Regions from separate parts of the Bombilactobacillus sp. ESL1092 genome, predicted to be linked through region 3. Evidence: riboswitches for the same ligand, from Rfam matches in the RefSeq annotation. Region 3 holds a riboswitch; each other region holds the start of a gene.
The links. Region 3 has a riboswitch for thiamine pyrophosphate ahead of thiW (energy coupling factor transporter S component ThiW). Riboswitches for the same ligand answer to the same signal wherever they lie in the genome.
Positions count from the first base shown of each region.

Region 1 (5,533 bases), 190 kb from region 3:
TTGACAGGTTGTCTCTCATCTTGTCAACGGCAGCGTGCAGGGTATAACCATCGTCTAAAAAATTTTTAATCATGCGGGCGTGAATTACTTGTTGGTAGGGTAACTTCACTGCGCCGTTTTCGGTTTTGACGGTTTTGAGATAGCCATTTTTAATCCAGTAGCGAATCTGCGTATCAGTAACTTGACAGGCACGGGCAGTGTCGCGAATGCTGAGATACAGATTGTCTGGTCGAATAATATTATGAAACCATTGTGCGTAATCATTAATTTGAGCCATTTTTCACCTAGTTCTTGTCTAAAATAAAATCTGAGCATCAAGAAAATTTGTGTAGCAAAACTAAACGTCTTCTTATTATAAAGTTCTTCTGTTAATTTGTAAATTTGTTAACATGAATATCAAATAATTGACAAAGAGTAGGAGATAGTTTATATTGTACAGTATTGCTTTGCTATCGGGATTTAAGAAGTTCTTAAATCGGTTCTACATGTTTAATGAATAATTTTATTGGAAAGAAGGATTTTACTTGGCAGAAAGTAACACAATGAATAAGTTCAGCAAATTAATGCTGATTATTGTTCTACTAGTTGGAACATTTTGTACTGTGTTAAATCAGACTTTATTATCGACAGCATTACCAAAGTTGATGTCCACATTTAATGTTTCGACAGCAACGGTTCAGTGGTTAACGACTGGCTTCTTGATGGTGAACGGAATTATGATTCCATTGTCTGCTTATTTAGCAACGACTGTTAATACTAAATGGTTATATATCTCAGCAATGGTTATTTTCTTATTTGGGACAGTTTTAGCTTTTATTGCTCCTAGTTTTGGCATTTTGTTAGCTGCGCGGTTAATCCAAGCAGTTGGTGTGGGAATTACCATGCCATTATTACAAACAATTATGTTATCGTTGTTCCCGGCAGAATCGCGGGGAGCCGCGCTAGGCTTAGTTGGTATTGTTGTCGGCTTTGCGCCAGCGATTGGACCAACTCTATCCGGTTGGATCGTCGATAACATGAATTGGCGTGATTTATTTGGTTTATTAATTCCATTTGTGGTGGTCGTAGTTATTTTGGCTTTAATCTTTATGAAGCCAGTTATAAAAACCCACAAACAAAAATTGGATTGGTTGTCCTTATTCTTATCCACAGCAGGTTTTGGAGCCTTATTGTACGGCTTCTCCGCCGCAGGAAATGATGGTTGGACTTCTGCTAATGTTTTAAGTACATTAATTATTGGTGTAATTGGTGTTGTTCTCTTTATTTGGCGGCAATTAGTAATTCCCAAGCCGTTCTTGGAATTACGAGTTTTTAAGACAGCAGACTTTACTTTAGCAGCTATTTTGTCCTCCATTGTGACAATTGCGATGTTAGGTGTTTCTACAGTCTTACCACTTTATTTACAAATTGTGCACGGTATGAGTGCTTTGAAGTCTGGTTTAATTTTACTACCAGCAGCGTTAGTCATGGCCTTCATGAGTCCTATTACAGGACGGACCTTTGACGCATTTGGCGGTCGGCGTTTAGCGGTTATTGGCTTGGTTATTTTGACGTTAGCAACGTTGCCATTCGTGTGGTTAACTGCTGACACACCAACCAGTTACATTGTTATTTTACAGGTAGTACGGACATTAGGAATCTCGATGGTCTTGATGCCAGTTACCACTTCCGGAATGAATGCTTTACCAGATGATTTAATTGCTGATGGTACGGCAGCTAACAACACGGCACGTCAGATTGCGTCTTCGATTGGTTCAGCGATTATGATTACGTTATTGACTAATGTTACTAAAGGTCAACAACCAGGTAAGCATTTATTGCATGCGGCACCATTCCAATATAAGCATGACTTCTTAAATGCAACTTTAGCAGGTTATCATGCTTCCTTTATGTTCTCCTTAGTCTTTGCTGTGATTGGTGTGGTTTTGGCCTTCTTCTTAAAAGAAAAGAACCAGGCTAAAGATGTTGATGTTAACAAAGTAGTAAAGGGGGGTGAATAGGCATGATTTTAGTAACTTTAGTTATCGGTGCAGTCGCTACCTTTATGAGTTTTGTCTATTTAAGAAAACCACTTTTACGGACATTCGCTACGCTTATTGCTTTAATTATTTTCGGATTGTCACTCGTCTTTTTAGTCTTGAATGATTATAATCACTTCGGTATGCACCAAGTGACCGAAAGTAAAACTACCCAGATTTACCCAGCTAAATCAGCTAATGGCTTGAACTTAATGTTGTATAAGACTGTGGGTACTAATGGAAAAGAAACGGTGCAAGTTTATAAAACTGATCCAGATCAGAAAAAGCCCGTTCATTCACAAGTTAATGAAGAGACAATTTCTAATAACCACATTAAGTCCACCACTAAACAGGACGGTTCTTTAAAAGAGACGGTTACGCGTTGGAAGTATAAATCAAATGCGGATAAGATTTGGTTTGGCGTTTCTGGGATGGATAATAAATTAGTTAAACGGGTTAATACGTTCTATTTGCCTAAGAATTGGTTACATTTATCAATGAATCAAGTTAAGCAATTACAAAAGAAAATGGCCCAAATGAAAACGCCAGCTGGTCAAGCGCAAGTTAAAACACAAGCTCAAGCTTATGTTAAACAAAAATTGGCTGCTGCAGCGAAGAAAGATCCTAGTTTAATGACTAATAAGACCAAAATGACAGCTTTGAGTAAACAATATGCGCAAGAATTTCAAACGCAATTGATTAAAAAAGCAGTTGGTCAATAAACTGTGTGACAACAACTAAATGTTCCAAATAGACTTTTGAGAAATTTCTCAAAAGTCTATTTTTTTGGATGTTTTCTTGTGTTTTAACATCAATTCGGTTACACTCGAATTAATTAAATCAGATTATCATCGCAAAGGGGAGCTCTAAATAGCTGAGAGTGATTAAGTTCAGACCCTTGGAACCTGTTTGTTAGTACAAGCGTAGGAATTGTGATGAGTGGTAGACACTCTTTTTTGCGAGATAGTTAAAAAGGAGTGTTTTTTGATGTCAAAAAATAAGTTACAAACGTTGGTTGAAGGTGCAATTATCGTGGCGCTAGCCATGGCTTTGTCGTATATTCCTCACAGTTTAGGAATTTCCTCAATTGAGATTTTGTATGGAGTAGTTCCTTTGTGTTTATATTCTTGGCGCCGGGGTGTTAAAGCCGGCATTATCGCTGGTATTGTGTGGGGATTATTGGATTTGATTTTACGAGGCTTAAGTAGTGGTTCGGTTTTAAATGTGTGGCAAGGAATATTGGAATATCCTGTGGCCTTTGGGGTCTTAGGCTTAGCTGGTCTTTGGGCACCTGTGATTGAGCAGCGGATTCAACAACACCGATCGATTTTGCCAGCAGTATTAGTTAGTAGTAGTGTTGCATTATTTATCAAATACTTTTGTCATTTTGTGGCGGGCGTCTTGGTGTGGGGTTCTTATGCTCCCAAAGCATTTAATCCGTGGACATGGTCGTTATTAGTTAATGGTGGTAGTGCAGTTGCCAGTTTAGTTTTTGCGTTAATCGTCTTTGGCTGTTTAAAAAATATTTTAGTTAAATTATTAAATTTAAAAACAAAATAAATTAAAGATAGTCATTTGAGTTTAATTTCTTTATAATGTTATTGAAAACGTTTATAAAGAGAGGTGCTCTGAATGTACTATGTAGTAATGCAATCGCATGATATCCGTGATAATCTAGCCACTGAGCAGTATTTAATGAATAATAAGGATTTTGATGAACCACTAGTATTGTTTTATATTGAAAGTCCTTGTATTATTGTTGGTCATAATCAAAACACAATTGAAGAATTGAATAACGACTATGTCCGTCAACATCAAATCACGGTTACTCGACGACTTTCGGGGGGCGGCGCAGTATATCAAGACTTAGGTAATCTTTGTTTTAGTTTTGTAGTCGATGCAAAAGATGAAAAGTTTGGTGACTTTAAAAAAATAACCCAACCGCTGGTTGACGCCTTACACCGCTTAGGGGCAACTGGGGCACAAGTTTCCGGGCGCAATGATATTTTAATAGACGGTAAAAAGTTTTCGGGCAATGCCATGTATACCAAGAATGGCAAAACTTTCTCACATGGTACTTTATCGTATGATGTCGATTTAGACGTCTTGACAAAAGCCTTGCATGTACCAAAAGATAAGATTGCTTCTAAAGGTATTAAGTCGGTGCGCAGTCGGGTAACGAATATTCGGCCGTATTTAGATGCACAGTATCAAAATTTAACGACGGAACAATTTCGCGATATTTTGTTATTAAGTCTCTTTCAAGCTGATGATTTAGCGGACATTAAAGATCATGAATACCAAATTACCGCCCAAGACCAGCAAGCAATTGCGCAATTAAAAACAGACATTTACGCTAATTGGGATTGGGTGTACGGCAAATCACCCGAGTTTACCGTGAAGAATCGCCAACACTTTGAGATGGGGACCATTGATGCACGGTTTGTCATTGAGCAAGGCAAGATTAGTCAAGCTAAGTTTTACGGTGATTTCTTTGGTACACAAGATGTTGAACAATTAGAACAACAACTTCAAGGTGTGACTTATGATTATGATCATCTTGCTCAAAAATTACAAACGATTGATTTAGACCAGTATTTTACCGGTATTAAAGCAGCTGATTTGATCAAGCTAGTGACACCTTAAAAATATTTTCCAAAGGATCGCAGGACCGTGTATTATTTTTGCATGCCAGCACAAGATATTCGTGAAAATCTGGCAACCGAACAATATTTAATGAACAATAAGGACTTTGATGAACCATTGGTTTTGTTCTATATTCAAAAACCGTGTATTATTGTGGGACGCAATCAAAATACTTTGGAAGAATTAAACTTAGATTACGTGAAAGCACACCAAATTACGGTCACCCGACGGCTTTCGGGTGGTGGCGCCGTGTATGATGACTTAGGTAACGTCTCTTTTAGTTTTGTGATTAATGCGCAAGATGAGCGGTTTGGTGATTTTCAAAAAATGACCCAACCGATTGTAGCAGCTCTACAGCGGATGGGAGCCACAGGAGTAGAAGTTTCTGGGCGCAATGATTTATTAATTGCTGGTAAAAAGTTTTCCGGCAATGCCATGTATACTAAAAATGGCAAAACTTTCTCGCACGGGACGTTGACTTATGATGTGGACTTAGATGTTTTGAGCCAAGCACTCAAGGTGGCGCCTGATAAAATTGCGTCTAAGGGTATTAAGTCAGTCCGCAGTCGCGTGACGAATTTGAAACCTTATTTGGCACCTGAATATCAAAACTTAACTATTGAACAGTTCCGCGATGCTTTATTGTTGAGTCTGTTTGAAGCACGAGACTTAGCAGACATCAAGGATAAAGAGTATCACTTGAACGCTCAAGATCAGGCGGGGATTGCCCAACTAAACCAAGAATTATATTCCAATTGGGATTGGGTTTATGGACAATCGCCACAATTTACCATTCAAAAGCGTCAGCATTTTAATGCGGGGACCATTGATGCGCGGTTATTGATTGACCATGGGAAAATTGCTCAAAT
Region 1 is NZ_CM176594.1:1,016,720-1,022,252, forward strand. Features, by position in the region: gene AC3B6Y_RS04665 (MerR family transcriptional regulator) at 1-277, opposite strand, end outside; gene AC3B6Y_RS04670 (MDR family MFS transporter) at 543-2,000, shown strand; gene AC3B6Y_RS04675 (DUF4811 domain-containing protein) at 2,003-2,740, shown strand; TPP riboswitch at 2,866-2,965, shown strand; gene thiT (energy-coupled thiamine transporter ThiT) at 3,006-3,578, shown strand; gene lplA (lipoate--protein ligase) at 3,651-4,664, shown strand; gene lplA (lipoate--protein ligase) at 4,692-5,533, shown strand, end outside.
Region 1: it holds a riboswitch for thiamine pyrophosphate, as region 3 does, so the genes downstream of both, thiT (energy-coupled thiamine transporter ThiT) here and thiW (energy coupling factor transporter S component ThiW) in region 3, are expected to answer to the same signal.

Region 2 (5,533 bases), 670 kb from region 3:
CACACTTTCCGAATAAATACTTGGTTGTGGCAATAAAAAAGTATTCCTCATGCACAGCAGCTAAAACTCACTCCGATCAGTTTTGGCAGTGCGGTATAATAGATATCCGCAACTTGCTTATCCTGTGTGAAAATTAAGCAAGAAGCTTCTGCTATGTATTTTTTAACAAAGAACGTTACTTTAAATGTTAATAATTGGTTCACTGACTTTATTTGAATATTTAAATGGTGATAAAACTATATTTTTTAAATTATTATGCCTTATTATTTAATAATAGTATTTTTTGACCATATAGATCTACGTTTAAAAGAGCATATATATATATATATATATGGAATCTAATTTCTACAGTAAGTAAAATACATTATAGTAATAAATACTAATTAACTAAACAAAATAATTTGTTATCAAAGCCTTATATATTTAAGATATATTATTATTTTTAATGATTAAAGAATTATTTCAGCAGCCAGTGGTAAGGAAAGATAAGTATCAAACAATTTCAAAATTTAAATAACAACTAAAAATATGTTACGTGAAATTTAGATTATTAAACACTTAATCAGTTTTTTTACTGAACGTTGAACACGGTTATATATTTGGATGTATTTTTCACTTAATGTTAATGCAATAAAAATACTTTAGGTAGCTGTGTATTTTGGGTATCAAAATGATACCCAAAGTATGTTTGTCCTAGGATTATTAGCCGTTTTAAAGTCTGGACAAACTGTTCAACGTTCAGTAAAAAAACTGATTAAGTGTTTAATAATCTAAATTTCACGTAACATATTTTTAGTTGTTATTTAAATTTTGAAATTGTTTGATACTTATCAAAGTTAAAAAAGGCTCTAAATAAATAATTATTTAGATGCTTATAAGTTTACCTTTTATTTTTAAAGAAAGTATTAAATATGTTAATCATTAAACATCAGTACTATTTATTAATACAAATTATTTTCATTTCAAATTATAATTATTAAAACCAATTAGTTAATCAAATGGATTATTTTATTATAAATCGAAATAATTCTTTAATCATTAAAAATAATAATATATCTTAAATATATAAGGCTTTGATAACAAATTATTTTGTTTAGTTAATTAGTATTTATTACTATAATGTATTTTACTTACTGTAGAAATTAGATTCCATATATATATATATATATATGCTCTTTTAAACGTAGATCTATATGGTCAAAAAATACTATTATTAAATAATAAGGCATAATAATTTAAAAAATATAGTTTTATCACCATTTAAATATTCAAATAAAGTCAGTGAACCAATTATTAACATTTAAAGTAACGTTCTTTGTTAAAAAATACATAGCAGAAGCTTCTTGCTTAATTTTCACACAGGATAAGCAAGTTGCGGATATCTATTCTTTTTCCAACATTGGTTTCATGCCCAAATACATATCAATTAAATGTTGTACTTTTTATGTAAACGTTATAAACTAGCATCTGTAAACATATAATTATCGCAAAGGGGAGCCTATCTGTGCTGAGAATGATGAAAATCAGACCCTTCGAACCTGTTTTGTTAAGACAAACGTAGGAATTGTGATCAATTGAAAGTATTCTTTTTGCGAAATTGTTGCTGAATCGTAAAAGAATACTTTTTTATTGCCACAACCAAGTATTTATTCGGAAAGTGTGTGCAAAATGCAACAAACAAAGTTGAGTAGTTTATTTTTATTGTGGCTGGGAACAGCAATCTCAATTGCTGAAATTGTTACTGGAACCTTAATGGCTCCCTTAGGATGGGGGAAAGGTATTAGTGCCATTATTATCGGGCACTTGATTGGCTGTTTTTTATTTTTATTACCTGCAGCTTATCTTTCAGCAATTAAACAACAACCTGCTATTGCCGTCACACAAAGTATCTTTGGTAAGGCTGGAGTTGAAATTTTCTCTGGTTTAAATGCGTTACAGTTACTCGGCTGGACGGCAGTGATGATCGTCAATGCACAATTAGCTTTAAATAGTCTGGCACAGAAGTTATTTAATTATCATAATACAGTGGTCATGGCAGTAATTGTAGCGGGATTAATTATTATTTGGCTATTATTGAACCATCAATGGCTCTTTCGAATCAATAATTTAGTAGTTATTCTCTTAGCTATCGGGATGCTTTTAGTAGCAGGAATTTTGCTGACACATTCTTTCCCTCATGCACAGCAGCTAAAACTCACTCCGATCAGTTTTGGCAGTGCGGTAGAACTCAACGTGACGATGGTCTTATCTTGGCTACCATTGATTGGTGATTATACCTATCAAGGACAGCAGCCAGTGAAGGAAAGTTTAGTGAGCGTCCTGGGTTACTTTCTCGGTAGCTGTGCCATGTTTGTCCTAGGATTATTACCTTAAGTCTGCGACAACTAATTCTAACCCTAGCACAAACCAATTTGGGCATCATCGCTTTATTAATTATGATCTTCACAACCTTACCACAACCTTTATGGATGCTTACTCTGCAGCAACCAGTTAGAGATAATTGTGTAGGGCAAAACCATGTCAATTATTGGGCTATTGGTATTACTATATTAGGCTTATTAATTGCACTCAATGTTTCTTTAAAGTATACCAAACTTCTTAAACTTTGTGGGTCTATTTTACGCCATTATTTGCCATTTTATTTGCTCGTCAGTGTCTTCTTAATTAAACGAAAAGCTAAACTTTTGTGGAATTTCTGGTGGTGGTTAGTGGGCGTTGTAGCACTCTTTGCTGCAAAAATTAGACTTCATTGGCGGCACTACCTTATTATTACTGGTGATCATCACCAGCGCACTGCTCATCACGGCTACTTTCAGTAAAAAGTATGATTTTAAATGATTAATGCTGTTACATTAATTAATAGTAGCATTTTTCAAAAGTAAGATTTCTATCAAATTTAATCTCAATTTTTGATTAGTTGTTGCGATATCTATTAAATTTTATTAAAAATTAATTAAATAATAGTCATTATTTGCAATCACTAGTACTGATTTATGCTATATTTAAATTAATCTTTATGAAACAAAGCTAAAGGAGTTGATATCATTAAAAGCCAGATCACACACTGAAGGACCAAGTTAAGTTTTCAACATAAAATTTAATTTGACAAGGATGAAAATTAAAAATGAAACTAAAGTTATCCAGTAGCAGCTTCTTACTTGCCCTAATCGGCTGTTTAATGTTAAGCCGTACAACCAGTTCAAGCAAAAAACTACGTGACATCAGCTACTAATTTACAAGTTAGTTCCGGCAATACTGCAGTACCCTTGTAGTGATGCTGATTGCACGCAACCAACCGGGGCCACTTTATCAACTAAAATCAACAATTGGCAAGTCTTCGCCATTGGCCAAGCTAGTCCAGCAGCCAATGCTCAGCGCTTATCTTATAAACTAGGGGCCAAGGCCTGGGTTAAAAGTAGTGATGTCTTTTTAGGTGGCGTCGTCAAAAACAAAAAGCCCAATAACTTAATAGAAGCCTATTCTAACTATCAACAAGTTCCCATCTACGACTCGCCACAACTATGGCACATCACTGGTTATTTAAATCCTCAGATTGCTGATTGGAAAATCAGTAAGTATGCTAGTAACAGTGCCACCGGAAATCCCATTACGCGGGTGGACTTAGGAGCTAACCAATGGGTGGATGCCCGCTAATGACGTAGTGGCCGTGCGTTCGCTATATATTTTAAAGGGGAGAACTGTTTAACCAGTTTGGAACGCCAACGACTAAAATCCAAGCGACGACTTTTACAAAGTTTATGGTGTTAAAAACATCAACGGACAAAATTATCTCAAATTAGGAACCAACAAACAATGGGCTAACTTAAGTGAAGCTCACACTAACTAATTATGTAAAAAACAGTCTTTATATATCAATATATCGCTTTGAATTATCAAGTTAGTATATTGATATGTAAGACTGTTTTTGGCTTTTAAAACTACTTCATTTTTAATTTGTACGAATTATAACCTTTAATATAATAAACTCCGCAATATAATCCGCACGATGATCCAAAGAGTTTGTTGGAAACATCAACTGCTAATTGAGGATAAACTTTGAAAGATTCATGCTACTGATAATCGTTTTGAGCCTGCTGTTCGCCCATGGCAAAATCTGTCATTGATGCATTATTCTTGTGGGCTTTTTGTTGCTGCCAAAGCCATATACAATTGCACATCATCATAATTGCCAGCTTCATAGTTTTACTTTGACATAATCATAAATTTTCTTGAACATTTTTTACTTTCTTTCCGTGAACTACCTCAGCTCTATAGTAACAAATTCTTTGGTGGCAGTTTAATCATGTTTCAAAGCCAATATTAGCACATTTCAACTGAGCAGCGAGGTGATTTTTTCCCAATTCAATTCAATTACTCGTTAATCTGTGCCATCAGTTTCAATTTAAAATTTGACATTTCAGCTTGATAATGTTTTAATACAAATCGTTAATTCGATATTTCTAAAAATACAAATAAGGAGTAAAAATAAATTCTGACGAAAATAGAGTAAAAATTCTCAAAGCTTTAGCCGATGAAGGACGCTTAAAAATTATTCGAATCCTGTTTAACAGTCACCTAGGAAATGACCTGTGGTGAAATTGCAGCGCATTTAAACTTAAGTGATTCCACCGTTTCATATCATTTACGAGCTATGCGGAGGCCGGCTTAACCAAGACCCGTAAAGATGCACAAACACGTTTGATTAGCATCAACGAAGCCACCTTTGCAGTACTTGCCGGATTTTTCACAACTTTGACGGCCAGCTAAAAAATTTTAGAACCAATTTCGATATATTTAGAAATAGCGAATTACAACTTGATTAAATGAAACGGAAGTCTTCAAGAGATGAAAAAATATGCTAGTTTATTCTTTTTAACAATGTTTTAATTGGTACAGATACATTTTTAATTTCGCCATTATTACCTACTTTGAGCCACATTTATCATATTCCAACTGCATTTTCCTGGTTGGTTAGTGAGTGCCTATGCCATTGGTTATGCAGTCTTTGCTTTAATTTCCGGCCCTATTTCTAACGGCCATGATGAAAAAGCATGTTATGGGCTTATTAAGTTTTGCCCTCGCAACTTTACTCTGTGCGTTTGCCAACAGTTTTCCTTTAATGCTAATCTTTCGCTTTTTGGCTGGCGTCAGTGCTTCTTTTGTGAGCACCACAAGTCTAGGCCTGTATTCCCGTAGTGATTCCGCGAAAAACAAGTAGTCAAAGTCATGGGTTACACCACGGCAGGGATCTCTGTTGCGCAAGTCATTGGGATTCCCATTGGCAGTTATTTAGCCGCTAGTTCTGGCACACTCCATTCTATGTTTATCTAGGAGCAGCTTCTTGTTATTACTATTGTTATTTTGTTATTTTTCACCTTACCCGAATTAGAAATTAAGTCCCGCCAACATCTCTCCTTTATTCAAATCTATCAACAAATTTTAACTAATCACCAAGCTCTAAGCCAATTAATCGTTTACTTAATTTTCCAAACAGGCGCGTTTACGGTCATGACCTTTGTCTCAACTTGGTTTC
Region 2 is NZ_CM176594.1:1,884,972-1,890,504, reverse strand. Features, by position in the region: TPP riboswitch at 1,481-1,581, shown strand; gene AC3B6Y_RS09120 (SLC5/6 family protein) at 1,669-2,373, shown strand; gene AC3B6Y_RS09115 (hypothetical protein) at 2,436-2,819, shown strand; gene AC3B6Y_RS09110 (helix-turn-helix domain-containing protein) at 4,583-4,669, shown strand; gene AC3B6Y_RS09105 (hypothetical protein) at 5,039-5,218, shown strand; gene AC3B6Y_RS09100 (hypothetical protein) at 5,362-5,533, shown strand, end outside.
Region 2: it holds a riboswitch for thiamine pyrophosphate, as region 3 does, so the genes downstream of both, AC3B6Y_RS09120 (SLC5/6 family protein) here and thiW (energy coupling factor transporter S component ThiW) in region 3, are expected to answer to the same signal.

Region 3 (5,533 bases):
TGATTTAAATTAGCTGGCAGTTGTGCACGTAACATTTGGTCAATATCAACTTGAAAATTGGTCCGTAACGCCTTTTTAGTAGCGTCATCTTTAATTTTCTTTAAATCAGTTTGCAAACGCTTTTGTAATCGTTGACCACTTTGTTTCAAGACTTCTGGCGTGACTAATTGATCTTGCGCTGGCGTAATAGTTATTTGTGATAACTGCGCTTGGCTGCGTTGACTTTGCGGGTCAAATTCATGAATCGTATCAAGCTCATCGCCAAACAATTCTAATCTAACTGGTTGGTTACTGGTTAACGGATAAAAGTCTAAGATATCGCCGCGCAAAGCAAACTCACCAGGATGGGCAACTAAACTATCCCGCCGATATCCCAAAGTCACTAGTTGTTGTAACAGGTGTTCCACCGTAATTTCTTGGCCGACTTTTAAACTTACTTGCGCTTCAGCAAATTGTTCTGGTGTTGGTAACAAATATTCCAGACCACTAACCGAAGTCACCACAATTCCCGGACGTTTCGTCTGTAAAAAATTCAAAGCTAAAATCCGTTGCCGTAAAGCCTGCGGTGAGCTAGTTGCTACTTGCGTCGCAATTAAGGCTTCCACTGAAAAGTTATACAGTTGCTGTGCTGGTAGCAATTGTTGTAAATCATCACATAACAAATCTGCATGGTAATTATTATCAGTAACGAGCAGCACTGGTTGTTGTGTTTGCTCAACTAAAGTGGCTAAAAATAATGCTTTAGCCGATCCACTAAGACCCGTCAATAATTGTTTTGATTGCGGTTGTAATTGCGCAATAAATTTTTTCAAATCATGATTTTGTTTTAAAAAATCAACTAGTTGCACTATCTTTCTCCTAATTAAAATCATTCATTGTTTGTTGAAAATTATCCGTAGTAATCCATTGTTCAATCGCTTCAGCTGCCCGCTGGATGCCAGCTTGCGCCTGGGGCGCATCAGCCTCAGAAAATGGATCTAACACCCAATTAATCACTTGTGAACGTTTGGGGTGTCCAATTCCAATCTTAACCCGCTTGAATTCTTTGGTTCCGACCGCAGAGATAATACTTTTTATACCATTATGTCCACCAGCTGAGCCTTGTTGGCGTAAACGAACCTTCCCAATTGGCATATCTAAATCATCTTGAATCACTAAAATTTCTTCCGGACGAATTTGATAATAATCCATGAGCATTCGTACCGCATTACCTGAAGTATTCATAAATGTTAAGGGCTTAACTAAATAAATTGCTTCGCCCTGTAATTTAAAACGCACATCTAGTGCGGAACATTCTTTTTTGTTTAATTCCACTTGATAATACTGGGCCAATTGATCAATTGTCATAAACCCCATATTATGTTTTGTCTGATCATATTGTACGCCCGGATTGCCTAATCCAAAAATTGCCTTCATAATTTTTCACCTAGTTTTCAAGTTTTAATTACATAATTTATTAACTAATATTGCTTAATTTTTCCACTTCAATCTTTCTCTAAAAAATTTAAGTCTCTGCGGCTTAAAATGCTAGTGTTTAGGTTATCACTAATAATTAATGTTCGTTGTGGTTGAAAACAAAGCCCAGCAATTAATATTAATAGCTCGTAATTTTTGATTTCAACATAATTTTAACAAGCATTGCTGCTTGATTATAACATTTATCTTGAAAAAATATCCGTCATAGTAATGGAACTCAAATAGCTTTCTCAGGCTATTTTAGTCTAATTTAATAGTGTCAAATTACACAAACCACTTTTTTTTCAGAAACTTGCGTGGTAAAATCAAGTCGTGCAGTTATTAACAAAGTAAAAAAAGGGGTAGAATTCATGACAAGTATTACAGATAAAAACCATACTAAAATTTTATTAGTTGGTGATGGTGCTGTTGGTTCAACATTTGCTTACGCAATGACTTTACAAGGTATTGCTAACGAAATTGGCATTACTGATATTGCTAAAGATAAGACCAAAGGTGACGCATTGGACCTTGCTGATGCCACACCTTTAAGTTATCCAACTAAACTTTATTCTGCTGAATATAGTGACGCCAAAGATGCTGATATCGTTGTCATTACTGCTGGTGCTCCACAAAAGCCTGGTGAGACGAGATTAGATTTAGTTAATAAGAATTTAAAGATTCTACAAACGATCATTAAACCAATCGTTGATTCTGGATTTAATGGAATCTTTTTAGTTGCTGCTAACCCAGTAGATATTTTAACTTATGGTACTTGGAAGATTTCTGGTTTCCCAAGAGAACGGGTTATCGGTACTGGTACTTCACTAGATACTGCTCGTTTACGGAAATTTGTTGGTCAAGAATTAAATGTTGACCCTCGTTCAGTTCACGGCTATATCTTGGGTGAACACGGTGATAGTGAATTTGCTGCCTGGTCTCATGTAACAGTTGGGGGCTTAACAATGGCTGAATTGCGTGCTACTCATCCAGAATTAACCGAAGAAAAATTAGCTGAACTCAATGATACCATCGTTAATGCTGCTTACGACATTATTAATACTAAAGGTGCTACCTTCTATGGTATTGGTACTGCTTTAGCACGAATCTGCCAAGCTTTGTTACGTGATGAAAATACTGTTTTACCATTATCCGTTGGGATGAACGGTCAATACGGTGTCCAAGATCTATACATCAGTTCACCAACTGTGATTAACCGCAATGGTGTCCAAAAGATTTTGGAAATTCCTTTAACTGATGCCGAAAAAGCTAAAATGGACAATTCTGCAGCGCAATTACGGAAAGTTGCTGAAGATAGCTTTAAAGAAGTTGGCATTAAATAATTTAATTAAACAAAAGACTGAATCAGAGATTGGAGCAATCAGAGTAACAATCACTTCAGTCTTTTTTTATGGCCAAATTAATCGTCATTAATTTGTCAAACCCGGAACTTGGCTTTACAATAAAAGGTAATAGATAATGATTGGAGGTTCATCAATGAAGAAGTTCATGATTATTTTATTAGTCTTATGTGTATTATGCGTTTTAGGCGGCATTGCTTTAGAAAATTGGTGGTTAGGTATTGTACCTTTGTTTGTTGCCTTTTGGCCAGCAGCTTATTTTGCTTCCAGCGATGAGTAGTAAAGGAGACAATCATGCTGATTAAATCACTTGTTTTAAAAAAACAATTTTTAACTACGGTTCAAGAATCAGTTACTTTAGCTGAAGCTTTACAAATTTTAGAAGATACTGGTTTTCGGTGTGTCCCGATTTTAGATGAAACGGGAACAATCTTTCGGGGCAATATTTATAAAATGCACATTTACCGTCACAAATCACGTGGGGGTGATATGAACTTACCAGTTACCTATCTAATCAAGAATGCAACCAAAACCATTCCCGTGAACGCTCCCTTTTTTAAAGTCTTTTTTAATATTAAAGATTTACCTTACATTGCTGTTTTAGACGAGAACAACCATTTTTACGGAATTTTAACACATACTAAATTATTAAATATGTTATCTGAAGCCTGGAATATTAATACTGGTAGTTACGTCTTAACGGTAATTTCCTCGGGACAAAGCGGCGAATTAGCAGCTATGTCTTCAATTATTAGTCGCTATGCTAATATTGCTGGTTGCTTAACCTTGGATGCCCGCAAAACAGCTCTCGTACGGCGGAATTTATTTACGTTACAATCGGGACTGACACCAGCTACGCTAGCAAAAATTGTTCATGAACTAGAAGAAAACAACTTTCGCGTAGCCGAAATTGATGATTTGCAAAAGGGCACTATTTTAAACGAGCTCCCCCAAGCTTAAAGTCAATTGAAGAATTTTTTTAATACTAAAATAAGGCTCGGACAATTTTGGTCCGAGCCTCATTTTTTATTTTTTAACGAAATAACTTTTGGATCTTTTGAAAGGTAGATAATTTACCTAATTTAATTAATAATAAACAAGCTACAATAGAACCCATAATGGCTGCGCCTAAAAAACGGGGCGTATAAACGAATAAATATAAGCCACTAGCTGATCCTGTGAACCAGGCCATTACTGGATAAGATAATAATGAACCAATAATGCCCGTACCAATTATTTCTCCCAGAGCAGCTGCCCACGAATGCGGCCAAACTTTGTAAAAGAATGCCGCTAAAAAAGCGCCAAAAACCGCTCCTGTTAAAGCTAATGGCGGAATACCTAAAAATAGCATCCGCATTAACCCACAAATCAAGGCCATCAACGTCGCAGCGAACGGATTCATTAATACCGCCGCAATGATATTGACAACACTCGACATGGGAGCCATGCCCTCGACTCTCAAAATTGGTGATAGGATAAAATCCAACGCAATCATTAATGCTATCACTGTTAATCTTTTGACCTGCAAACTTTGTTTCGTCATCACTGTTTCCTCCAACTATTGAATTAAAGTCGAAGGGGGTTCACAGCCTTAAAAACATCTTGAAGCCAAAATAAGTTCAAGAACTAATCAGCTTCAGCCAGATCTCAAAACAATTCCCTTATCTCAAGATCAGTTATCAACAATTAGCTGCCAGCTTATTTTGTGTCTATTCCTGCGCTAGTATTATCTAGATCAGGTTCACGAGTATGTTCTCAGCTATTTAGCACCCCGTAGACTTTCTAAAATTCATTATAGTAGCTTTTGTTGATTTAGGAACACCCAAATTTATTTTTGACTTAAATATAAATATTGAGCTCGCATTCCCGTAAAGGAACGCAATAATTTTTTAATTGGAACTTTCCGATCTTTTTTCTTGAGTGGGTCATTTACATAAAAATAATGTTGATCAATACCAGTCACAACTACCGAATGAATCAAAGGACTGACGGTCATTGTTCCTGAAGGCGTCTTCCATTTGAGCAAATCATTTTTGGTCACTGGTTGAAAATCTAACGTAGCCAAAATCCAAACTGGTTTCTCATGGTGTATCAAACGTTTTAAATCGGCTGGCTGTAAATTTTCGCCACTGTGAACCTGATATTTGTTACCGACAATTTGCCGACACAACTTACTAATTGGTTCCACGTAAACGCCCATAGCTGCATAACCATCTTTGATATTACCAACAAAACCCTTACGCGGATCACCATGGTGCGTCGCATCTACCAAAAAAGGCTGACGGTCAATCTGAGCTGCCAAGTCATTTTTAGTTTCGTGAAAACCATAGTATCGCAATAACATTGACAATGAAGTCACTTCACAGCCATTTTTTAAAGGATTATCCTCTAGTTGATTTTCGTAAGGTACATCTAATAAAACCTCTTGATGGTAAGTGAACGGATTATGCAGACCATCGGCGGCGATAAACAAATAATAACCTAGACCACCAACTAAGAAGATTGCTAAAAAGAATATGACGAACTTTGTAGTTTTTTTCATATAAATAATTATACTCAGATACTGGCTTTTTTGTACGATAATTATTAATTTCGCTAGTTAAAAAAAGTTAAAACAAAAAATGCCCACAAATTTTTAAAAATTTGCGAACATTTTTGTGAAGACTGCTTTCTCAAATGCTATTTAGTACTTCCACTTACAACGTCTTTTATCGCAA
Region 3 is NZ_CM176594.1:1,210,091-1,215,623, reverse strand. Features, by position in the region: gene mfd (transcription-repair coupling factor) at 1-848, opposite strand, end outside; gene pth (aminoacyl-tRNA hydrolase) at 859-1,416, opposite strand; gene AC3B6Y_RS05475 (L-lactate dehydrogenase) at 1,827-2,798, shown strand; gene AC3B6Y_RS05470 (hypothetical protein) at 2,953-3,096, shown strand; gene cbpA (cyclic di-AMP binding protein CbpA) at 3,111-3,776, shown strand; gene thiW (energy coupling factor transporter S component ThiW) at 3,850-4,359, opposite strand; TPP riboswitch at 4,512-4,600, opposite strand; gene AC3B6Y_RS05455 (C39 family peptidase) at 4,645-5,358, opposite strand.